Regions from separate parts of the Neobacillus sp. NPDC093182 genome, predicted to be linked through region 1. Evidence: predicted binding sites of a transcription regulator. Region 1 holds the regulator's gene; each other region holds the start of a gene.

What was found. Region 1 encodes Rex, which represses fermentation and respiration genes when NADH is low (regulators of the CRP and FNR family bind a similar motif). Its sites were predicted from a motif close to TTGTGAAATATTTCACAA; they were not measured.
Region 2: ACIQAA_RS23380 (formate/nitrite transporter family protein) is a predicted target of Rex. The motif match lies at 2,139-2,156, and genes of this name have one in related genera.
Region 3: ACIQAA_RS16625 (DUF438 domain-containing protein) is a predicted target of Rex. The motif match lies at 3,800-3,817, and genes of this name have one in related genera.
Region 4: ACIQAA_RS09775 (AtpZ/AtpI family protein) is a predicted target of Rex. The motif match lies at 3,109-3,126, and genes of this name have one in related genera.

The regions. Positions count from the first base shown of each region.
Region 1 covers NZ_JBIVOI010000021.1:113,748-119,877, reverse strand. The annotation lists gene ACIQAA_RS28540 (Gmad2 immunoglobulin-like domain-containing protein) at 201-635, shown strand; gene ACIQAA_RS28535 (ABC-F family ATP-binding cassette domain-containing protein) at 677-2,596, opposite strand; gene moaC (cyclic pyranopterin monophosphate synthase MoaC) at 2,784-3,281, shown strand; gene ACIQAA_RS28525 (redox-sensing transcriptional repressor Rex) at 3,313-3,966, shown strand; gene ACIQAA_RS28520 (YdiK family protein) at 4,017-4,217, opposite strand; gene ACIQAA_RS28515 (CPBP family intramembrane glutamic endopeptidase) at 4,214-4,936, opposite strand; gene groES (co-chaperone GroES) at 5,218-5,505, shown strand; gene groL (chaperonin GroEL) at 5,558-6,130, shown strand, end outside.
Region 2 covers NZ_JBIVOI010000014.1:136,449-142,578, reverse strand. The annotation lists gene ACIQAA_RS23395 (NUDIX hydrolase) at 1-20, opposite strand, end outside; gene ACIQAA_RS23390 (hypothetical protein) at 108-605, opposite strand; gene ACIQAA_RS23385 (glycosyltransferase family 4 protein) at 845-1,990, opposite strand; gene ACIQAA_RS23380 (formate/nitrite transporter family protein) at 2,187-3,014, shown strand; gene ACIQAA_RS23375 (ribose-phosphate diphosphokinase) at 3,065-4,015, opposite strand; gene ACIQAA_RS23370 (hypothetical protein) at 4,207-6,130, opposite strand, start outside.
Region 3 covers NZ_JBIVOI010000008.1:258,138-264,267, forward strand. The annotation lists gene ACIQAA_RS16610 (branched-chain amino acid ABC transporter permease) at 1-268, opposite strand, end outside; gene ACIQAA_RS16615 (ABC transporter substrate-binding protein) at 357-1,538, opposite strand; gene ACIQAA_RS16620 (YpzG family protein) at 2,161-2,313, opposite strand; gene ACIQAA_RS16625 (DUF438 domain-containing protein) at 2,455-3,675, opposite strand; gene ACIQAA_RS16630 (ring-cleaving dioxygenase) at 3,981-4,958, shown strand; gene ACIQAA_RS16635 (hypothetical protein) at 4,996-5,325, opposite strand; gene map (type I methionyl aminopeptidase) at 5,440-6,130, opposite strand, start outside.
Region 4 covers NZ_JBIVOI010000004.1:138,064-144,193, forward strand. The annotation lists gene atpA (F0F1 ATP synthase subunit alpha) at 1-74, opposite strand, end outside; gene ACIQAA_RS09750 (F0F1 ATP synthase subunit delta) at 99-635, opposite strand; gene ACIQAA_RS09755 (F0F1 ATP synthase subunit B) at 632-1,159, opposite strand; gene atpE (F0F1 ATP synthase subunit C) at 1,320-1,532, opposite strand; gene atpB (F0F1 ATP synthase subunit A) at 1,609-2,319, opposite strand; gene ACIQAA_RS09770 (ATP synthase subunit I) at 2,343-2,717, opposite strand; gene ACIQAA_RS09775 (AtpZ/AtpI family protein) at 2,725-2,946, opposite strand; gene ACIQAA_RS09780 (S8 family serine peptidase) at 3,274-5,463, opposite strand; gene ACIQAA_RS09785 (nuclease-related domain-containing protein) at 5,460-6,130, opposite strand, start outside.

The sequences.
Region 1 (6,130 bases):
GGATAATGTGGAAAAGTAGCCAGAGGGTTGTAGAACTAAGTTTTAATATGTGTATAAACTTGTGGAAAAGGAATTCTGGGAAATAAATTTAAGAGTTTTCCGCGAATTTTGTCGACTTTTAAGTTAATTTGTAGAGTTCTCATCTTCGGTGATTAGTGAATATAGTAAATAAAAAAGAATGTTCGAAAGTGGGGATAGAGATGAAAAGAAAAATCATATTAGGGATCGTCATCGTTCTCTTCTTTGGATTAACTGCCTGCAGTGTAGATATTAATATATCAACAGATGATAAGAAACCAGACGTGATTGATAATGGAAATAATCAAGAAGAGGGAGACAATAAACAGTACGAAAACGATGCCTTTAAAGAAGTAACGGTTTCAAAATCGAATGGTAAGGTAATGGTGAAGGGAAAGGCAAGGGTGTTTGAAGGTGTTTTTCAATATGCAGTTATATCTGGAACGGAGATTTTATTAGAAGACCATTATCAAACAGATGGTGCCCCTGCATGGGGAAGCTTTGAAATAACGATCGAAATGGAGCTTTTGACAAAAGAAGAAGTGTCAATCGAGCTATTTGTCTATTCCGCAAAGGATGGTTCGAAAACAGACATATTAACCATTCCGTTAAAATAGTAAAAAGGGGCTTGGATATCAACATCCAAGCCCCCATTTTATTATTCTGCAAGTTCAGCCCATTCGTCCATTAACTGTTCGAGCTCAGACTTTGCCTTTTCATTTTTTAAATTTATTTCCAGCACTTTCTCATGGTCCTGGAATATTTCAGGCTCACATAACTTTTCATCGTTATCCTGGATGATTGACTCCAACTCTTCTATACGTAATTCTATTTCTTCTAATTTTCTCTTACGCTGACGCTCAAGCTTTTTACTTTCTTTATCCTGATGGTAGGAATTTTTATCTTGAACTTCGGATGATGTCTGTTTTTTTACAACGTTCGCACTCTCTAAAGCCTTGAGTTCCTCTTCCTCCAGCTTTTTCTCTAAGTAATAGTCATAGTCACCTAGATATTCTGTGCTGCTGTTTTTGCTAAGCTCCAAAACCTTGGTGGCTATTCTGTTAATAAAGTATCGATCGTGAGATACAAAAATAATCGTCCCAGGGTAGTCGACTAGTGCATTTTCAAGTACCTCTTTACTGTCGAGATCTAGATGGTTCGTAGGCTCGTCCAATATTAAAACATTTGCCTTCTCCAGCATTAATTTGGCCAGTGCCAATCTTGCTTTTTCACCGCCGCTTAATGTTGAAACGATTTTTAATACATCGTCTCCTGAAAACAGGAAGTTACCTAAGACGGTCCGTATTTCTTTTTCACTTTTTAAAGGCCAATCATCCCAAAGTTCATTAAGAACGCGCTTATTCGAGGTCAACTCTGCCTGTTCCTGGTCATAATACCCAATTGCTAGATTTGCACCATATTGAATAGTGCCAGCTAGTGCAGGCAGTTTTTTGATGATGGTTTTTAAAAGAGTAGACTTTCCAATTCCGTTTGGACCAACTAAGGCAATGCTTTCACCTCGATATGCCCGCAACGAAATATTCTCAGATACATTTTGTCCATCATAACCAACTGCTAAGGAGTCCACTGTCAGTACATCATTTCCGGTTTGTTTCTCAATTTCAAAGGAGAAGGTGGCAGATTTCTCATCCCCTAATGGACGGTCCATCAAATCCATTTTCTCAAGTTTTTTACGCCGGCTCTGAGCTCGTTTCGTCGTAGACGCACGGGCTAGGTTGCGCTGGATAAAATCTTGAAGATTAGCAACCTCCTGCTGCTGCTTCTCATATAGCTTTAAATCGCGTTCATAATTGGCAGCTTTTTGGTCTAGATATGCACTATAGTTTCCAATGAATTTTTGAATTTGCTTACGTGAAACTTCATAAACCTGCGTTACGACTTTATCTAGAAAATAACGGTCATGGGACACAATTAAGATCGCCCCATCATAGCCTTGTAAATACTGTTCGAGCCAAGATAAAGTATCAATATCAAGATGGTTGGTAGGCTCGTCCAGGATTAAAATATCTGGCTTGGTTAAAAGTAGTTTCCCCAAGGCAAGGCGCGTTTTCTGTCCGCCGCTTAAGGAAGAGATCATGACCGCACTATCGTGGAAATTCAATCCGTGCAGGATGGAGCGAATATCTGCTTCATACTGATAACCGCCCTGCTCTTTAAATTTCACTTGCAGCTGATCGTACTCATTTAGGATTCTCTCGTATCTGCTAGTGTCCTCAATAGCAGCAGGATCTGACATTTGAACCTCGAGGTGTCGAATTGCTGCTTCCATACTTCTCAGTTCGTCGAAAACTGTCAGCATTTCATCCCAGATCGACAAATTCGACTCTAGTCCTGTATTCTGGGCTAAATAACCAATGCTTACTCCCTTTGGCTTAATGATTTCTCCGCCATCATGTGACAAATGCCCAGCAATAATTTTTAATAATGTCGATTTCCCTGCACCGTTTCGCCCGACAAGTGCAACACGGTCCCGAGTTTGTAATTCTAGTTTTATATTCGATAAAATTAGGTCTGCACCATAGTATTTTGCTAGTTGATTAACTTGTAATAATATCATTGCTTTTCACCTCTATTACTAAAATAAGTGTACCTTATTCCAACAATGCAGGCAATAAAGTGTCTTAGTGTTGGAGAAAATAAGAAAATATCTCGAAAGAAAGAAATGTAAATTTTTCATCATTCGTTCAAAGTTTCACAGACAAATTGTTAAAAATATAGTATGATTTTGTGGGAGGATATTGTTTATGTCTGAATTTACTCATTTTAACGAAGAAGGAAGAGCGAAAATGGTGGACGTTAGTGATAAGCCAGAAAGTGCTCGTACGGCACTTGCTCATTCCAGCATTACGGTTAGTAAAGAAATATATGAAAAAATAACAAATAATGAAATGAAAAAGGGCGATGTTCTTGCAGTAGCACAAGTTGCTGCCGTGATGGGGGCAAAGAAAACCTGGGACTTAATCCCGATGTGCCATCCTATACCTTTGACGGGGGTAAATATATCCTTCTCCTGGGAAAAAGAACATGATACGGCTTTTACATTAAATATTGCAGCTTCTGTCAAAACAAAAGGAAATACAGGTGTTGAAATGGAAGCGTTAACAGCTGCGTCCACTTGTGCTTTAACTGTTTATGATATGTGTAAAGCAGTGGATAAAGGTATGGTCATTGGAAAAACCTATCTGGTTGAAAAAACCGGCGGGAAAAATGGGGATTTCCACCGAACAGAACAAGTTAGATAAATGAACAACTATTTATGAGGGGTGGGAGAATATGAGTAATGAAACAATGAAAATACCACAAGCGACAGCAAAACGGCTGCCCTTATATTATCGATTTTTAAAGAATCTGCATTCTTCCGGTAAACAGAGGGTTTCGTCTGCGGAATTAAGTGAGGCAGTGAAGGTGGATTCGGCAACGATTCGCCGGGATTTTTCTTATTTTGGTGCCTTAGGGAAAAAGGGATATGGCTACAATGTCAACTACCTATTAACGTTCTTTCGGAAAACACTAGATCAAGATGAATTAACAAAAGTAGCGTTAATTGGTGTAGGAAATCTTGGAACCGCCTTTCTAAACTATAACTTTTTAAAAAATAATAATACAAAAATTGAATGTGCTTTTGATGTTGATCCGAACAAAATGGGAACAACGATCCGAGATGTGCCTGTGTTTCATATGGATGAGCTCGAGAAGGTTTTAAGCAATGATGAAATCCATGTTGCCATCCTGACCGTACCTGCACCAGTGGCTCAGCTGATTACGGATCGACTCGTACAATCTAATATTAAGGCGATATTGAATTTCACGCCTGCAAGGTTAAATGTTCCTTCATCTATTCGCGTTCATCATATCGACTTGGCTGTTGAATTACAATCACTTATTTACTTCCTGAAGCACTACCCTACAGAGGAAATAGAAGAATAAAAACAAAAAAGACCTTTTCACAAGTAAAGTGAAAAGGCTTTTTAATGATCCTACTTTTTTATTTTGTCTTTATATCTATTGTAAAAGAAAATCATTCTTAAACCAGATCCGAAGTCAAAGGTGGCAAGTAAAACGAGCAGGTAACTGAAGAACCCCCATCCGTTTTGGGTGACATCTTCAACTGCAAAATAAGTAAATAAGCAGCCAAGTACAATATAAATGATTCCGGAAAACAAGGGTGATCGTCTCATAGAAAGCCTCCGATAAAGTTTTGAATACCTTCTGCCTCACGAATAATTTTATCAATGTCATCTTTATAAACGGACTGTATGACGACAACTAATGTATTCATCGCAACATGGGCAAAAATCGGTACAAGGATATGTTTTGTTTTTACATAGAGAAATGCAAAAGTGAAGCCCATTGCAGAATAGAGAAGCACATGATGCGGTTCCATATGGGCTAAGGCGAAAATAACCGAGCTGATTAACGCTGAGAAGAAAAAGTTAAACCGTTTATGGAGAGTGCCGAAAATAATTTTTCGAAAAACAATTTCCTCTAATATTGGGCCAATTACTGAACTGACTAAGATGGCAAGTGGAAAGGATTCAATGATGTTGAGAATTTGCTGTGTGTTTTCTGAGCCCATTTCAACCCCGATCAGCCGTTCAATATTCGCAGCGAGAGCTTGGGCAAATAAGGCTAGGAAGACACCAAATACAGCCCAGATGGCAGCAAAGCCAAAGGAACTGCCTCTTTCATTCAACCCTGGTTTCTTTATTTCTCTTCGTAATAAGAAAAGAATAATAACCAGAGCAAGGGTGAAGCTGAAAATTAACCAATAGGGGACAACGAGCCCTTGATTTATTCCTAAGTAGCCAAATAGGAACATCAGTCCTGGAATTCCCACTAGGCTTGATAACTGCATGGCTATATAGACAATTAAAATAATCCAATATTCCCTTTTCAAATTAATAAATCTCCTTTAAGCAGCTAATGAAAATATTTTACCCTATTCTTCATTGTACTAATAAAAGCAAGGTTGTTTCAATTTTTAAGGTTATCGGAAAAACTATGTATATTCCCACGTGTAAATCACATACTTGTAAGGTTGCAAAAAATAATAAAAAATTGCTGCTTCATACTTGCAAAATTTTTTTCCATTTATTATTATAAGAATTGTGTTAGCACTCAAGTTAAGAGAGTGCTAATAAGTCAGAATTACATATCTATTTGAGGAGGTTGTTTGATTTGTTAAGACCACTAGGTGATCGTATTGTCATTGAGCTTGTCGAATCAGAAGAAAAAACTGCAAGCGGTATCGTGTTACCAGACTCAGCTAAGGAAAAGCCTCAAGAAGGAAAAGTTGTTGCCGTAGGTACAGGCCGAGTGCTTGAAAGCGGCGAACGTGTTGCTCTTGAAGTTTCTGTAGGCGATCGTATTATCTTCTCAAAATACTCTGGTACAGAAGTGAAGTTTGAAGGAAACGAATATTTAATTTTACGCGAAAACGATATCCTTGCTGTAGTTGGACAATAAGGATTTTTTAAAACAATATTGAGTTTAAAAAATACGAGGAGGTTTTTTGAACATGGCTAAAGAAATTAAGTTTAGTGAAGATGCACGCCGCGCAATGCTTCGTGGTGTAGACGCATTGGCAGATACAGTAAAAGTAACTCTTGGACCAAAAGGACGTAACGTGGTTCTTGAGAAGAAATTCGGTTCACCGCTTATTACAAATGATGGTGTAACAATCGCGAAGGAAATCGAATTAGAAGACGCTTTTGAAAACATGGGTGCTAAGCTTGTTGCTGAAGTAGCTAGCAAAACAAACGATGTTGCTGGGGACGGAACAACAACTGCAACTGTTCTTGCTCAAGCTATGATTCGTGAAGGATTAAAGAACGTTACAGCTGGTGCTAACCCAATGGGTATCCGTAAAGGGATTGAAAAGGCAGTTACTGTAGCAGTTGAGGGCTTAAAAGCGATTTCTAAGCCTATCGAAGGCAAAGAGTCTATCGCACAAGTTGCTGCTATTTCTTCAGATGATAAAGAAGTAGGTCAATTAATTGCAGAAGCGATGGAGCGCGTTGGTAACGACGGCGTTATCACAATCGAAGAATCTAAAGGCTTCACAACTGAATTAGACGTTGTTGAAGGTATG
Region 2 (6,130 bases), on a different contig from region 1:
GGTTTTGGAGTTGCAGCCAATGGAGTACCACCCCTTTATTATAAAAATAGTATAATCCGATAATATATTTATTCCACTTCTTACAAGATAACTCCTTTATTAATCTTTTATTCTAGTTTTTTCCAATATTCAGATATAAACTCTTTTACCATTTCATTTAAACTAGCTCTTTTTTGCTTTTTTAACCACTCAACCTGATCGATAGGCAGATTTAATTTTAGGCTAATGTTCTCATTCGGCATTTCAACTTTTCTAATCTCTTCTAATGTAATTCCCTCTTCTACATTCGGAAACCATGAACTATTTTCATCGACTCTTTCAAAATCTTCATATTCATCAATATCACCTAAATCACAAAATAGATTAAGCTGTGGTAATCCTCCAGGAAGTGTTTTTAGGTGCATAATCGAATTTATGATTCTACCGTCCTCAAGCTCAATCTCAATAATTAGTGTTTGCTCTTGTTTATATTTTCTTACAGTAACTTCGCTGACAATTAAATCTAATTCAAGCGTATACCCCGATTGGGATTCAAAGATATAGATCACGCTATTAAAGATATGTATATTTTCACCATCAATTTTTACCGACTTCACTGCAGCCATTAAACCATTCCCCCATACAATGTTCCACACAATACTAATAATAATGATTATAACCTATTAAAATACAAACAGACTTATTATCTATTTTAGTATTTTTTCTTAAAATAACAAAACCCTAAATAAATGATTAATTTATCATTCATAAGACTGGTATGAAGCCATTATATATATACCCAAAAAAGTGACTGTAAAAGTCAGAAAAAAAGCCACAGCAATGCCTGTGACTTTTGTTTTTTCATTCATTCTTCCTGCATTTGTCGGTAAAGCTTTAACTGTCTATCAACCGTATGCTGCCAGGTAAAATTGTTTCTTACCCGCAAAACACATTTCTTGCCCATTCGCTTTAGTTTTACAGGATTTGATAGTAAGTAGAGGATGTGTTTAGTCAAGTCTTCTCGGATATTAGATGGATCTATTAAATATCCGGTTTTTCCGTGTTCAATAATTTCAGGTATACCACCAGATTTCGTAGCGATGACAGGGGTACCTGTTGACATGGCTTCTAGATTTACAAGTCCAAAAGCTTCATTTGGGGCGGAAGGAACCAATAGTAAATCTGCTATTTGAAACAATTCGTGAATCTTATTATTCGGGATAAAAGAAGTAAAAACAACGTGGTCCTTTACACTTTCAGCTAGCTTTTTTAAATGGTTAAAATATGCTCTATGTCCAAAAGAGCTTCCAGCAATAATCAGCCGAATAGAGGGGTCAGCCTTAACGATCTCTGGCATAGCTTCTAAAATATGATGCACGCCTTTTATTTTAACCAATCTGCCTGCATATAGTAGAATTCTATGATCGGATACTCCTAGTTTTTTTCTTAATATCTCTAATGATGAGGTACTGTCTAGCTGCCATTTTGGTTTAAATTGGTCAGTATTGACACCCAAATGATTAACAACTATTTTTTTTCCATCCAAATTGGATTTTTCAATTACGTAATTCTTTAAAAATTGGCTATTTACAACAATTACATTTGGCTGAGTTAAATAGTTGTTCAGGTAACGCTTCCGCATGTATGGAGGGGAGATAAAAGTTACCGAATGAAGGGTAAGGATAATTTTAGCAGTGGGAATGGCCTGACGAATGAATTTTACAAATTTAGGCCGATTCTCAATTTGAATGATATCGGGATTATCTATCTTTAGCTGTTTCACTACATTTTGTATATAAGTTTTAGAATTAAAGTAATATCGATAATACGTTAAATTTCCTTGTCTTTCAATGAAAGATTGGTTTTTAGTCTTCTTTCCAAATATAATCACATCTACATCTTTTTGAAGAAGATTGGATGTTTTGTGTACCACTAACTCAACAGAAGTGGATTTTCTACCAGGAATCGGATAAACGCCTGGAGTAATGATAGCTATTTTGAGCCTCGGCACCTCATTTCATCCCCTTTCGAAACCCTTATTATACTAGCTTACGCACCGGGGATAGAAACGTGTGGACAGGTCTCTTCTATATACAAAAAGTTAATGAAATGTTCACAGCTTCTTTTGCTGTATTGCGTTAAAATAAAAACGAATCAATATGTGATGTTCTTCACATATATGCCGTTAGAAAGAAGGAAAGACTGTTATGTCATTATACAAACCCGATCAAATATTAGACATTTCAATTAAAAATGGAATGAAAAAGACAAGTTACCCATTATTAACAACGATGCTGTTAGGTTTCCAGGCAGGTGCATTTATTTCATTAGGATTCCTATTATATATACGCGTTACAGCTCCCTTATCCGAAGGTTTATCTGGACTTAGTGCGATTTTAGGTGCCTCTGTCTTTCCGATTGGGCTCATCCTTACATTAATCGCAGGCGGGGAACTTCTCACAGGAAATATGATGGTGGTTCCATTAGCAAAATTTGCAAACAAAATACAAACAAAACAAGTTTTGAAAAATTGGCTGCTCATCACGGTAAGCAACTTTTTAGGCGCTATATTCGTAGCCTACTTTTTTGGGCATATTGTCGGATTAACAGAAACAGGCGTCTATTTGGAAAGTACCTTACATATTGCTGAACATAAAGTTGATGCTTCCTTTCTTCAAGCTTTTGTCTCAGGAGTCGGGTGCAACTGGCTTGTCGCTGCAGCTGTGTGGTTATCGTATGGAAGTGAAGATATGATGGGAAAAATCGCGGGGATTTGGTTCCCAACCATGGCTTTTGTCGCGATTGGATTCCAACACGTTGTTGCCAATATGTTTGTCATTCCAGCAGTCATATTTGCTGGACACCTCACATGGATGGATTATCTAGGAAACTTTATTCCGGTTTTCTTAGGGAATGCCGTTGGCGGAGCACTCTTTATCGGAATGGCGTATTGGTTTGCTTACAAAAAGAATGAATACACTGTCATTGAAGGGGCTAAGAAAACGGGAATTTTAGATAAAAAAATTGGATTATAAAAATTTTCACAGTAAAAGAGCCGTGGTCATCACGGCTCTTCCATTTTTATTTATTCAAACAACGGACTTACTGCTCTTTCATTATGAATGCGGTCAATAGCCTCTGCTAGTAATGGGGCTACAGACAGCATGGTAATTTTATTCAATCTCTTTTCTTCAGTCTGCTCAATCGTGTTCGTAATCACTAATTCTTGAATCGGTGATGATTCAATTTTTTGAACAGCCGATTGTGAGAGGACAGCATGCGTACAGCAAGCATAGACTGCCTTTGCTCCATTCTCTACTAGTGCATTGGCCGCTAATGTCTGCGTGGTTGCTGTATTAATTAAGTCATCCACAATTATGACGTTTTTCCCTTCAACATTCCCAATGATTTCAAAAATCTCCGAAACATTCGGTTCAGGACGTCGTCGATCAATGAGGGCAATCGGAGCATTTAAGTACTTGGCCATTTTTCTCGCTCTCCCAACAGCACCGTTATGTGGTGCAACCACAACCACATCCTCAAGTCCCTTTTTCTCATAATACTCTGATAGAATTGGGATACCAATTAAATGATCCACTGGAATATCGAAAAAGCCCTGTACCTGTGGTGAATGAAAATCCATTGTCAGTATCCTGGTAGCACCAGATTTTTCTAGTAGGTTTGCAATTAATTTAGCAGTAATCGGCTCGCGGGATCTAGCTTTTCGATCCTGACGGGCATAGCTGTAGTAAGGAATAACGACATTGATCATTTTCGCTGAAGCTCTTTTCAACGCATCAATCACAATCAGCAGCTCCATGATATGGTCATTATTCGGGTGTGAAGTGGATTGAACAATATAAACGTCGCATCCGCGCACACTTTCTTCAATGTTCACTTGAATTTCTCCATCACTGAATTGATTGACCGAACTTTTTCCCACCTCGCAGCCTAAATGCTCAGCCATTTCCTTTGCCAGACTTTGATTTGAATTTAATGCAAACAATTTAAACCCTTTTTGTAATTGATACGGCACTTTATGTCCCCCATGCTTTGTTTATTTACAATTCCTTAACGTCTCATTTACCTATTTTACATGAAATGAGGTCATTAGAACAATATTTCATATTGGAACCTTCGAACTTAAGGCAGCCTTACCAAAATATTTTTTTGCCAATAAAAAAATAGCTTAGTGTAAAGTCTTTTACACTAAGCTATTTCACACGTTCACATCCCGACCTCATCAGGTACATACAAGTCAAATGGAGTGGCGTTGTATGGGAGGATCGATAATTTCTCTTCTATGAGCCGGTAACCCCGGCCATATGGGTCTTGCCGGTTTTCGAGTTGTTCTTTCAGCATGCTGGCGTATGGAACTTCTCCCATTTGGGTCATCATGTGTACTTCTACCCAAGAGGCAAATCCCTCAAGTTCATCGATTTGCAGCTGATCCACTTGTAAATTCTCAAATTGCCAAATATGCGTTAGTTCATGGGCTAAGGTGGAAAGTGTATGATTTCGTGGTGACCCGTTTTCAACTAAAACCGTGAGTTTGCCATCACCATCCACACTTGCCTTACCGGTTAAACGAGAATTTCCTGCTTCTGGTATAAAAGGCAACCCGTTCATCTTGTGAATGTCTGCTGCACTTAACACAGATAATGCTATATCTTCAGGTAAGTTTACTAAATATACATTTTTAAAAAATTGACGAACTTCTCTATAAAGCGGCTCAACTCCTAGCACATGGTCGATAGCCGATTCATTACAAGTAAAGCACCTTTGTCTGCCATCATTGAGTTGATGGATTTGTGCCGCAGAAACGGTATTACCACAGAACACACATTGCGTTTCACTTGTGCTGATTTTTATGATATCTTCATCTCCCACATGTCCAAGATAGTCTGTTCGAACCTCCCTTAGTTTTTTCCTCGTTAACAACTTTTCTAAAACAGCTAACGTTTCCCATAAGGCAAGTTCCGCAGGATACTGGTCGTAACCAAAATAGAGATAGTCACTATTCCCATTACTTTCATTTAACAACCAAAATAAATAGTCATTTAAAATATCAAAGATTTTTTCCCAATTATGATGAATGGATTCTACTATCCCCAGGTGGACAGGAGAATCTTCAATCATGTAAAGCGTGATCTTCCCTTCTTCCTCAGGGTCATCCTCTACTTGAAAGGAAGGAATAATCAATTGTAAATTTTCCGACTGGGAATCTCTCTGGTCAAAGAATGATTCATCCAAACGGGCACATGCCTTTACAAAATGGTGGGTATCCGGGAATAAGGATAGAAACAACTCATTGAGTAAAAGCGCTAGAGTGAATTCAATTTTAGCGGCATGTTCAAATTTCCCCTCTTTGGAACAAATCTCAAAGCATAAAAGATGTCCGTTCTCATAATGCCTTTTTATCTGTTCTTCTTGATGATAAGAATGAACCTTCATCGATTTCAAATTCAGCATTTGACTGAATTCTGCATAGCCGCTTGTATTAATCCTCACATCGGCCTGCTTTGCTCCAATAGAGACGTCAAATTGTTCAAATGAAATAGTTTTCTTTTTAAAATTGCGTTCTTCTGACAATCTGCTTATTCTATATTCCGTGATAGGACGGTAATATTTCTGCTCAAATATGTGTTCAAAGGTGACCTCCACTATTCCATGCTCGACATCGACTTTATCAATTTTATATAGCTCTCCATTAAAGGAATGGTATTGGCCAGGCAGGTATTGTTGATAAAGGTGTCCTTCAAAAATCTCAGCAAGACACTTGTCGTTATGCGTAATCTGAATGAAACCGAACCCTTTAGGTAAAATCTTTTCCTGAGCTGTATAAGGCATCTTATATCGAGTTTTCTTCACAAAATCCTTTTTGAATCGGTCAAAGGTTACGTATTCCTCTGATTCAATACTGTATCGGTATGCTAATTTAGGACCAAAAGCGTTCGAGAACAATTCGTGAACACCCTCGACAACCGAGCGGTAAGAGCTAATTTTCGCTCTTCTTAAATAGCTCTCTACTTCCTCTTCCATGATATAAAAATGACATAACCGCTCTACTAGAGTATAAGCAATGCTCCAAAGTGATTGGGATAAACGTGGAGCTATAGGTGCAATGGTTCGATTGGTACTCATATAGAAA
Region 3 (6,130 bases), on a different contig from region 1:
TAGCGTTTCTAAGACGTTTATAGGCTATTCTTTCAATCAATACTCCAAATACTGCACAAAATGCCATTGAGAATAATAATGCTGGAAAGAAGCCTAGACCCCATCCCTTAATCGCATAAAACCCGACGAACGCACCTACCATAAAAACATCACCATGGGCGAAGTTAATTAATTTTATAATTCCATAAACCATGGTATAGCCTAATGCGATTAAGGCATAGATGCTACCGAGTGATATTCCGTTTATCAATTGTTGTAACCACTCCATTGTTCTCACTCCTAATTATTCCAAATTTAACTCTTTACATAAGTAAAATGGAAGGGATCATCCTTCCATTTTACTTAACAAGTACTTTTTAAGGATTTACTTTTGTGTTAAACACTTGTTTACCATCTTTATATTCTAAAATAGTAGCTGTTTTAATTGGATGATGATTTTCATCAATTGTTACTACACCTGTTACAAGACTTAAATCTTTTGTTTTCGCTAATTCTGCCTGAATCTTACTTGAATCAGTGCTGCCAGCACGCTCAACCGCATCTGCTAAAAAGTAAACCGTGTCATAACCAAGTGCGTTGAAGGCATTCGGTGCTTCACCATTGTTCTTTTCTTTAAATGCTGTAACAAACTTTTGTACCTTTTCATCTGGATCTTCAGAAGAGTAATGGTTGATAAGGTACGTATTATTTAATGCTTCCGCTCCTGCTAAATCAACCAACTTTGGAGAATCCCAGCCATCTGCTCCCACTAAAGGAACATCGATACCTAATTCACGCGCTTGCTTAACAATTAAGCCAACTTCTTCATAATATCCTGGGATAAAGATGAATGAAGGATTTTTTGCCTTGATTCTAGTTAATGTTGCACGGAAATCTGTATCCTTTGCTACATAAGCTTCTTCCGCAACGATCTTACCGCCTGCAGCTTCAAAAGTTTCCTTGAAGGCGTCGGATAACCCTTTAGCATAGTCACTTGAGTTGTCAGCGAAAATCGCTGCATCTTTAATTTTTAATGTATCTAAGGCAAAGTTCGCAGCTACTGTACCTTGGAAAGGATCAATAAAAGAAGTACGGAATACGAATGGTCTTACTTTCCCTTTTTCATCTACGGTTACAGTTGGGCTTGTTCCACCTGGTGCGATTAGCACAGTTTTCGTGTCATTTGCAATTTGCGCTTGAGCAACTGTATTACCGCTTGTTGCTGCTCCAATAACAGCCGTTACCTTGTCTTGGCTTGTTAATTTAATAATACCGTTTGTAGCCTCTGCTGCTTCTGATTTATTATCTACTTTCACAACATCAAACTTTTTACCATCAACGCCGCCATTTTTATTGATCTCTTCAACAGCCATTTCAATTCCTTTTGACATTGATTCGCCATATGAAGCAACGTTCCCTGAAAGCTCTAAGTTCACACCCAATTTAATGGTATCTGAATTGGCGCCTCCTGAACTTTCTTTCGCTCCTCCTGCACATCCTGCTAATACTCCAGCAAAGATGGTAGAAGCCATAAACACACTAGCTAATTTCTTATTCATGGTGTTTCCCCCTTTGATTGAATTTTCAGATACTAAGAATCGTAGATTAGTATCTTTCTTGCCCCCATGAGATTTGTTTATAGGCTAAATTAATTAACATAAGTTATTGTAGTACTTTTTTCATTGTTAGTCTAGTATATTATTTCAATATTTCAGAACTTTTTATTTTTTATAAAAATTAAAGCGCTTACTTGTTGTTGCAAAGCTTTTTCATAGAGTATTAACGATTATTCCCAATTAGTATTTTTTTGAGGATACATAAAATCCCACTTAAATATTATTCCAAATTTTGTGTTTATGCTTGAAATATTTTACTGATATATACTTTTATTACCAGATACAGTGAAAGTCGCATTTTAGTGAGAATCACCGGTTGAATTGAAAAGGGGTACATACCTATTCATTTCTTAAAATAGTTCTTTTAGAGAATGATTAATCCTTAATCGTTACCTTTCTTTAAAAATTGTCCTCTTACGGGTACGATTATCCCTAAAAGTGGCTATGTTATGGCACGATTCCATCTGAAAAAACTTTTATTTGCTGATTTAATTTCAATAAACATTTTTACAAAAAAAGAAAGAAGACTAATTTCGTCTTCTTTCTTTTTACTCAGATGTATCCTTTACCACCTATGTGCCTTTGCGTTTGATCTCGCGATAATGTTGTGTTGTGAAATTTTTGTGTGTCCATTTACCTGAGAACTAGCACGCTTAGGCCGAGTCCAATTATTGAAGAACTTTTGAGAATGTGGATCCAAATGATCTCGAGTACTCACAATGAATCACCTCAATAGTTAGGATTGGGATACTCTGAAACGCGATATTACAGGAATATCCTTTATAGTATTTGATTTTGGATATATAAAAATACACATCATTTAAAGCAAATCGGCGTTTGGTCCATCAAATATCAGATATTATGACATAATCCTTTTTTCTCCTACAATCGCTTGGATTGGATCGATATTTTGTGTAAATTCAAGTGTACCCATGTATTTGCCATTCTCATCCCTAACAGCAAAATAACGAATATATACATATTTATCACGAAACTTAATCCAGAAATTTTCTGTATCCTTCCTGCCGGCTTTAAAGTCAGCTAACAATTCCTCCACCACATGAACACTTCTCGGCGGATGACAATTTTGCACAGTGCGGCCAATTACCGCTTTTGTACGAGCAAAGATTCTTTCTTTACCATGAGAGAAGTAACGGACAACATCATCTTGATCGATGAACGTGAGGTCTACCGGTAAATGATTTAACAACAGCTCTAGCTGTTTTAATGATAATATCCCTGTTTCCATTTTAATGTATCCATCAGAGATAGCTTTTTCCTCTATTGCATGTCTTTCAGGCTTCCATACTTCGGTAGGTGTAATCAAGCAGTAACCAATCTCATCACTTTCACGTGATATTTTTACCCATTCATCTTCTGTAAAATTATTTATTGCCATTGGAACAAGAATGTTTTCTTCTCTATAGATCATAGTGATAACTTCTTGAATAACAAAATTTATAACTTCAATTAATGACCGCTTGTCACCGTTATAGGAAGTTAATTTCTGTCTTGCGTCTTTAATGGCATCACGGATAAAGTCGTTGATACGCCACATGTTTGTGGTTGGTCCAAAAATGCCGTAGGTTTCTAGGTAAGGAAAAATTAAATTCTCTTTCCTGCTGTAGTGTTTATCGATATCTAGCAGAAGGTTGATATCTTCTAAAAGCTTAAGGATATTTTCATGACTGTCTTCCTTTTCAAACTCCTCCAAATGTACTTTAAGTTGAGTATTTACCAATTTATCTAGTTCTTGATTCTCTAATTTAAAGGTGTGTATCGGATGACCTGGCTGTTCCTCTGGCTTATAGGTGTTTTCAATTTCTACAATAGACCCTTTAAAAATTTCTGTGTGCTTTGCATGTAAACGATGTATTTCTTCTACTGAAAGATCACCAAAATCATGCTGAAGCTGTGAAATTTCATCGATGGTAATGTTTCCGATAAACGCATTGAAATGAGCTTTCACCTCTTTTACATTTTTTCCGTCATGCAGGTCTTTAAAGATTTGTTTTAATATCTCTTGTCGTTTATTTTTAGTTGTAGTTTGTTGTTCACGGTTATTAATTATTTCACTCATAGTTATTCTCCTTCGCTAGTTGCTCTTTTTATATGGAATTGATAATGAATCTCATACATAAAATAACACCTTTTAAAAAGTCTGTTTGTGATTAACATCATTGGTACTGAAATAAACTTTATAAATGTGATAATTTTAAGAACGAAATTTGGAAAGAGAAATTGACAGCAGTTTTTATCCATGTTATATTTATCTCGAATTAGAGATAAATGGTTTCGAGATATAAATTGTCACCTAGTCCTGTTGAGTGTATTGAACTTTACTAGGGAAAAATAAACAAAGACATACTAAATGGAGGAATAAACTTGAACCACTTAAAAGGGATACACCATGTAACAGCGATAACAAGCAGTGCCGAGAAGAACTATGAATTTTTTACTTATGTATTAGGCATGCGTCTCGTTAAAAAAACAGTCAATCAAGATGATATTCAAACGTATCACTTATTTTTCGCAGACGACACTGGTAGTCCTGGGACTGATATGACATTCTTCGATTTCCCCGGAATTCCAAAAGGTGTGCATGGAACAAATGAGATATCAAAAACTTCCTTCCGTGTACCTAGCGACGCTGCATTAGATTATTGGGTAGAGCGTTTCGACCGCTTGAACGTAAACCATACAGGAATTAAAGAACAATTTGGCAAAAAAACAATCTCGTTTGTAGATTTTGACGACCAACAATACCAATTGATTTCTGATGAAAACAATAAAGGAGTTGCCTCAGGCATACCTTGGCAAAATGGTCCGATTCCATTGGAATATGCGATTACCGGATTAGGTCCTATTTTTGTACGAATTGCTAACTTTGATTACTTTAAAGAAATGATGGAGAAGGTACTACTTTTTAAAGAGATTGCTCAAGAAGGAGCCTTTCACTTATTCGAAGTAGGTGAAGGAGGAAACGGCGCACAAGTAGTAGTGGAATACAATGCAGTACTGCCACAGGCACGGCAAGGATTTGGTACTGTTCACCATGCAGCATTCCGGGTTGAAGATCGTTCAGTACTAGATGAATGGGATCAGCAAATGCAGAGATTTGGATTCCAAACATCTGGCTTTGTGGATCGCTACTTTTTCGGCTCTTTATACTCTAGAGTGGCGCCTCAAATCCTATTTGAATTTGCAACAGATGGTCCTGGATTTATGGGAGACGAACCTTATGAAACCCTTGGTGAAAAACTATCATTACCGCCATTCTTTGAATCAAAACGCAATCAAATCGAAAGACTCGTACGTCCAATTAATACGGTAAGAAGTACAATAAAATTTAAAAAGGAATAAAAATAAGCGGATCCTTCGGGACTCCGCTTTTTTCGTTTCACCATAATTTCACATGAGACTTCAACAATTCATCATCTTCAGTTGCTTCAAATACTTCAACTATTTTTACAGTAGGCTTCTCAGTCGTGTAATTTAGAATCTCCTCTTCTAACTTTGGAAACAAAACTTGATTTGCCTGCTCTGCTTCCTCCTTCGTGTCCCAATAGTTCAATGCTCGATATTCTCCAGTTGGATCATCGAAAAAATAGACACTACCACGAAACCCATACATTTTTCTACAGATTTTATCCAATTCATTTGTTAACTTTTCCGCAACTCGTCTTTGATTGGTTCCTAATTTATAGGTTATCAACCTTGCATAATACACTTTCATCCCTCCAAATTTGAAATACTTATTACTTTATGAAAATGTCTTAGAAAAGATGAACCTAATAATGAAAAAGTGCCAGGAGCGAATGGCTGCTGGCACTTTATACTGATTTTATAATGTTGTAATGATTGGTCCCTTTTTCGTAAGGATGATGGTATGTTCGTACTGCGCAACAAAACTCTCTTCTGTCACATAGGTCCAGTCATCACCTTCGACCTGGAAAACTTCCTCTTCTTTGGTTGAGATGAAAGGCTCGAATGCAATTACCATGCCTTCCTTTAAAAGTTCGTCATCCCACGTATCATGATAATTATAAATATGATCTGGAGCTTCATGAATTCTTCGTCCGATTCCGTGTCCTGTTAGATTCATGATAACTGTTAATCCGTGCTGTCGCGCAGTTTGGATTACGGCTTTTCCAAGTCCACTTTTCTTTGAACCAGGTTTTGCTTTCTTAAGACCAGCTTCAAAAGCCAATTTAGCCACATCACAAATTTTTGTTAATATTTCTTCGCCTTCACCTACTACGAAAGAAATACCTGTATCTGCGAAGTAGCCATTCTTTGAACCAGATACATCAATATTTACGATGTCACCTTCTTTAATGACTCTCTTCCCTGGAATACCATGGGCAACTTCCTCATTGACGCTTATGCATGTGTAGCCAGGAAAGTCATATTCACCCTTTGGTGCCGAAATTGCACCGGCCTTTTCGAAAAGTTGTCCAGCTATATCATCTAGTTCCTTTGTAGTTATTCCAGGTACCGTTCTTTGTACCAATTCATCTCTAATTTCAGCACAG
Region 4 (6,130 bases), on a different contig from region 1:
ACTTGAATTTCAGCCTGATAGTTTTCAATTTGCTGTTTTATCAGGGCACTAATTTCTTCAGCTTTGATGCTCATGAGTTTCACCCCTATCTACGAATCTTAGCTTAACAATTTTCGTTCTAAACGGTCTAGCTTTCCGCGCAAAGAGCCGTCGTATATACGGTTTCCGATTCGGAGCTTAACGCCGCCGAGCAGTTCGGAATCCACGATATTTTCAATTCTTAATGATTTCTTGCCAACTTTTGCAGCAAACGTTGCAGAGATTGCTTCACGTTCGGCTTCTGTAAGCTCACGCGTGCTGTAAACTTCAGCTTCCGCAACTCCCTTTTCATCATTTGCCAGCTCAAAGAATTGGTTCGCTACTTCAACGATCTCGTCTTCGCGGTGGCGGTCGATCAAGATCAATAGTGTATTCAGTACATATGGATTTACCGTTGAAAAAGCTGCTTTCAAAATCTCTTTTTTCTTATCAAGTGTAAGTTTTAAAGACTTTAAAACTGCTTTTAAATCGGTATTGTATACCATAACTTCCTTTACTACACGAAGTTCTTCTTCTACTACTTCAAGAAGCTGCTGTTCTTTTGCGATTTGAAAAAGAGCCAACGCGTAGCGTTTTGCTACCATGGAGTTGCTCATCGCTTTTCTCCTGCCTCTTGAATATATTCGTTAATCAGTTTATCTTGATCTGCTGCATTTAACTCTTTTTCAATTACTTTAGAAGCAATTAATACAGACAAGGAAGCAACTTGTTCACGAATAGCGGCAACCGCTTTTTCTTTCTGCTGCTCAATTTCAAGCTTCGCAGATTCTTTCATGCGTTCGGCTTCAGTACGAGCGACAGCAATGATTTCTTCACGCTGAATGTCGCCTTGCTTTTTCGCATTTTCAATTAAAACTTGTGCTTCTGAACGAGCTTCTTTTAAAAGAGAACGCTGCTCTTCTAATAGTTTCTTTGCTTCAGCGCGACTTTGTTCTGCCGCTGAAATTTCTCCAGCCACATGCTCTTCACGCTGTTTCATAATGCCCATTAAAGGGCCCCAAGCAAATTTCTTCAACAGCACCATTAGTACGATAAAGATGACAAGCTGGAAAATAATATCTCCCCAGTTTACACCCGAATGGGCTGCTGCTGCTCCTAATACAAAACTATTTGTTAACACCTGCGATTCACTCCCTTCAAGGTCTTTCCTTAAAACAACCTATATATCAGTCGAAATAATTGTCGAAATCAATCGTTTATGCACAGTATTGAACATAAACGAATGGCGAAGGTTCTCACGAATGATCTTCGCCATTTATATGAACACAAGAAGTGCTCGATTATTGACCTTGAACCATGAACGCGATAACAACCGCGATGATAGGAATCGCCTCAACTAACGCAACCCCGATGAACATTGTAGTTTGAAGCATACCACGAGCTTGTGGCTGACGAGCGATACCTTCTACTGTTTTTGATACGATAAGACCGTTACCGATACCAGCACCTAGTGCTGCTAAACCAATTGCGATTGCTGCTGCTAAAAGACCCATTTGAAAATTTCCTCCTTTAATGTATGAAAAAATGAATTCTTATTTTTTGTTCTTATTGAAAAGAACGGTTTTTATGCTAATGGTCGCTGCTCACTTTGTGAGCTAAGTACACCATTGTTAACATACAGAAAATAAATGATTGGATGGCACCGACAAAGATTGAGAATCCTTGCCATACTAACATTGGCAGTGCAGCGGCAAGTGTTCCGCCCACACCGGTTGCTAAACCAGCTGCGAGTAAGCTTAATAATATTTCCCCCGCATAAATGTTTCCGTAAAGACGGAGACCGAGAGTCAGAGTATTTGCAAACTCTTCAATAATTTTAATTGGGAACATAAACCAGAATGGTTTAAAGAATTCCCTTCCATATGCTCCTGCGCCTTTCATCTTGACACCGTAGAAGTGAGATAATCCCACTATCAATGTGGCTAACGTCAACGTAACGGCCGGATCTGCTGTTGGTGATTTCCACCAAAGAACGCCGTCTACTACGATTGAGAATGGAAGCCCAAGCATATTGGCAACAAAAATATACATAATGATGGTAATTCCGAGTATATGGAATCGTCCGCCATCTTTCCAATCCATCGTACTGTTAATAATGTTTTTAACAAAATCCATGACCCATTCCATAAAGTTTTGCATTCCGGTTGGTTTCATGGCCAGACTACGAGTGGATAGAACGGCTAACAAAAAGACAATTGCACTTGCTATGGTAATCATCAAAATGTTTGCCAAATTAAATTGGAGCCCAAGAAACGTAACTATTGGAGCTTCGTGATGCAACAGTATTCACCTCGCTTCCCCCGCTATTTATGTAAAAATAAATTTTGCGTAAAAAAATCTATCATAATGACAATGTAGGATGTCATTAATCCTATAACCACACTAATGAGATGAAATTGCTCGGGATATCTCATTGTGATGACAATCGCAAGAGCACCGGTTGCCATTCGTGAAAAAGATCCAAGTGAACGAACAGTTCTTCCTTCAGCTGCCGCTTGTCCAAATTTGTCGATTTTTCGAGCCATCAGCCACAAATTAAAGAGGCTCAAACTTGTCCCAAGAATCAATCCAAGAAAGATTGATTGCTGCGCAGTGAACCCCCAGCCAAGCACATAAAAAGACAATAAAAAAAACATCCACTTTCGCTGTCGGGCAAACATTGTTTGAAATTCTGGCATGGTTGGTTTAATCTCCTGAATAGAACTTGCGAATTGAAATGAGCATCGAGTAAATACCGGCCGCTAAACCTATAAACAGTCCAATTATTAAGAAAATTGGCTCTGTACCCCACTGTTTATCGAGCCATCTGCCTGCAAAAATACCGATTAGAATCGATCCAGCCAGGGATGCCAGAATAGCTGACATTAGGGCATAAGCTTTAAATGGATTGCGGTTTTCATTACGCATACTATCGCATCCTCGCCATAAGAGAATACATCAAAAATCGAGGTTTATGTACAAAAGGCAGATACGTAGAATTCCTGAGAATTCTGTCGAATTACATGAAAACCCTCTCATTCTACATCCTTTGTTAGCATACCTCAGCCTTTTTCCAATGTCAATGGATTTAGGTGAATTCATACACAAACTATTCTGCGTAATTTCTTCCATTTGGAAGTTTTAGTTAACACTATAATTGTAGTGTAATTACCCTGTATTTTAGCGTTGTAATTGTGTCTATTTTGTGAACATATTTGACAAAGAGTGGGTAAGTATGTCCCACTCCAGTTTGTTCTATCGAACCACTTCTCCGATTACGAGCATGGTTTCTATAAAGTCTTCCTTTCCAGCCTTTTTGGCGAAGACCTTGGCAAGATAGACTCCATCAGGAGGAAGGTTATCTTCCGTTATGGCCTTGCTGACCAATCCCTTCTTAACATTCTGATTGGTGTCTAAGAAGCCGACAAATCGGAAATCATCCGGATTGAAAAGGGCTATCCCAAACTCCTCGGCTCCGCCTGGCAGGTAAACCTCATATCGATAGGTCCCCGGCTGGTCTCCATCCTTAAAGTCAAATCCCATTACTCTCGGATAATTGGGTTCTTCAAGAACATAGATATAGGGAATTTGAATCGGATTGGAACCAGCATGGATGGTTAGATAACCATCATGAATTTTTCCTTTCAGTTCGACAGGATTTACTTCTAATTCAAGCTTTGCATCCCGTGTTTCTCCAGGCTGCAGTGTAAAGGCGAGCGGGAAACTCCATTTCAGGCCGTCTGCCTGCTTGGGTATGTCGAACGTATAGCGTACAGGTTTATCACTTAAGTTCTCAACATGTAAAAAAGCCTTGTGAATATCCCCTTCACTTTCAAACTTTCCGAATCGCAGTGAACTTGGACTGACAAGTGAAGTAGCTTTTACTGCTTCATTCACCTGAATTCTCCCAGCTCCCTGCTCATACGTCCGATATCGTTTTCCATTTTTCACTAACGGCTTGGCTGTATTCATTAAGGCAGCCTTAATTTGGTCCGGTGTCCACTCTGGATGCGCCTGTTTAATCAGTGCACATGCACCCGCCACATGCGGCGCGGCCATACTCGTACCCTGCAGCGATAGGTAGCCGCCAGGAATGGTTGAGTTAATCGCCACACCAGGTGCAACAATATCTGGCTTTACCTCCCACGTATCTGTAACAGGTCCCCTCGAACTAAAGTCAGCAAGCAAATCCTTCTCTTTGTTGACCTCAACTCTCACTAATGAATTCGTTTTACTTTTTAAAAGTTCCCCATCCTTCTTTGTGATTGAACCCACCGGTATATCAATCGGTGACTCTAGATTGCCCATAAAGCCGCCGCTTAAGTTATTGTAGATCATCACAGCCTTCGCTCCGGCATCACGCGCGTTTTTTGCCTTCTCGGAAAACGTTATTTTTCCTCTTTTAATAAGAACAATTTTTCCCGTAACATCTTTTAGATCTGCTGCTGTACCAAGACCGCCATCTACGATTGGATAGGAACGGTCAAGGCCCCAGCCAGCTGACCCCTCGAGCGGTTGAATCCGTAATTTTTCCCGCATTCCTTCTATTAATAGGTGAGGGACCTCGATTGTTGGGGTGGAAGCGCCAACCGATATCGCCTTTGAGGCCGTTCCTGGTGAACCCACCGTCCAAACATTCGGCCCAGAATTACCCGAGGCCGCAATCGCAACGATCCCCTTATCGACCGCTCTGTTCAATGCCAGGCTGATTGGCAGGTCTGGACCGTTGATATCATTTCCTAGCGAGAGGTTCATAATATCGACTTTGTCCTTGATTGCCTGCTCGATAGCTGCCAGTACATTCTCAGTTGTCCCCCCGCCGCCAGGTCCAAGCGCACGATAAGCAAGAATTTTCGCGTCAGGCGCCACTCCCTTTAATTTTCCGTTTGCTGCAATAATTCCAGCAACATGAGTACCGTGAACGGTCGCTCTTCCTAATGTTTTCGTTTCCATTGGATCAGCGTCGTTATCGACAAGGTCACGTCCGCCGGCAAAATTTCTTCTGAGGTCAGGATGGGTGTAATCCACACCGGTATCGATGACCCCTACCGTTACACCTTTACCCGTCAAGCGGCGGTTATTTTTATCAAAGAGTCCACGAATCTCTTCACCGCCGATAATTTTAACACTCTCCTCGGCCTGTGCCTTATATTGGTTTACAGGAGAAACGCTGATGATTTGCCTGCTGTTTTGCTGCGCCAGTTTTTCTATCGATTCAGGGTTCCCTTCTACAGAAAAGCCATAAATCGCTTCTTGAAAAACATGCCTTAGATGGATGTCTTTAAAAGGTTTGATGAGCAGCTGAATATCCTGGGGGGATTGCGGTTTATCTAGGACCACAATCGCAATCCGTTCTTTTGGAATCGGAGGTGTCTCAAGTGAACGAGCAGAAGTGGTCGTTTGGAGGGAGAAAACAAGTACGAATAAAAGTGTCCATTTTTTCATGTGAAAAATTCCCCTTTTTTCATATCGTTTTCATTTAAGGGGCAAAGTATGCAGTTTTTTGGAAGATAGTATTTGGTACCGCGTTTTGTGCCTGATGAGGGGAATTTTAACGAGAAAAGCAAATGTCTTGCTTTAACCGGTTCAATTTGAAGAAATTCAGCAAGTTGTTTCCTAGTAATCGTCGGATTTAAAATTAGGAAATAATCCTTAATAGCTGATAAATGTGCCCTCTTCGAAGTGAAATGACATTCATCGCACCGCCAACTGGCTGATATGTACTTCATTTTAAATGATCTGCAATTTGGACACTGAACACCTGGCTTTATGTCAGATTGGGAAAGGTTATATTTTTGGAGGACATCAGGAATGGAGATATGGTGCTCTTTCAGGAGGGTATCTGATAGTTGGGATAGAACTTTTTTGGTTATTCGAGGCTTCGTATATTTTGTTTCTAACTCCCTCATTTTATCCATCAATGATTCAGCATAAATCAATGTTTGAAAGATATGTAAGTTATCTGGGGTTGTTTCTATAATCGTAGACGTTTTACTGATCACTACTAGGCGCTCCACCGGTATCCCCTTAAATTGATGATACTTTAACCAATTATTGAATTGGAGATGGTGCCGTTTGACCTGTTGAATTGGGTTATCCATTCCTTCTTCCA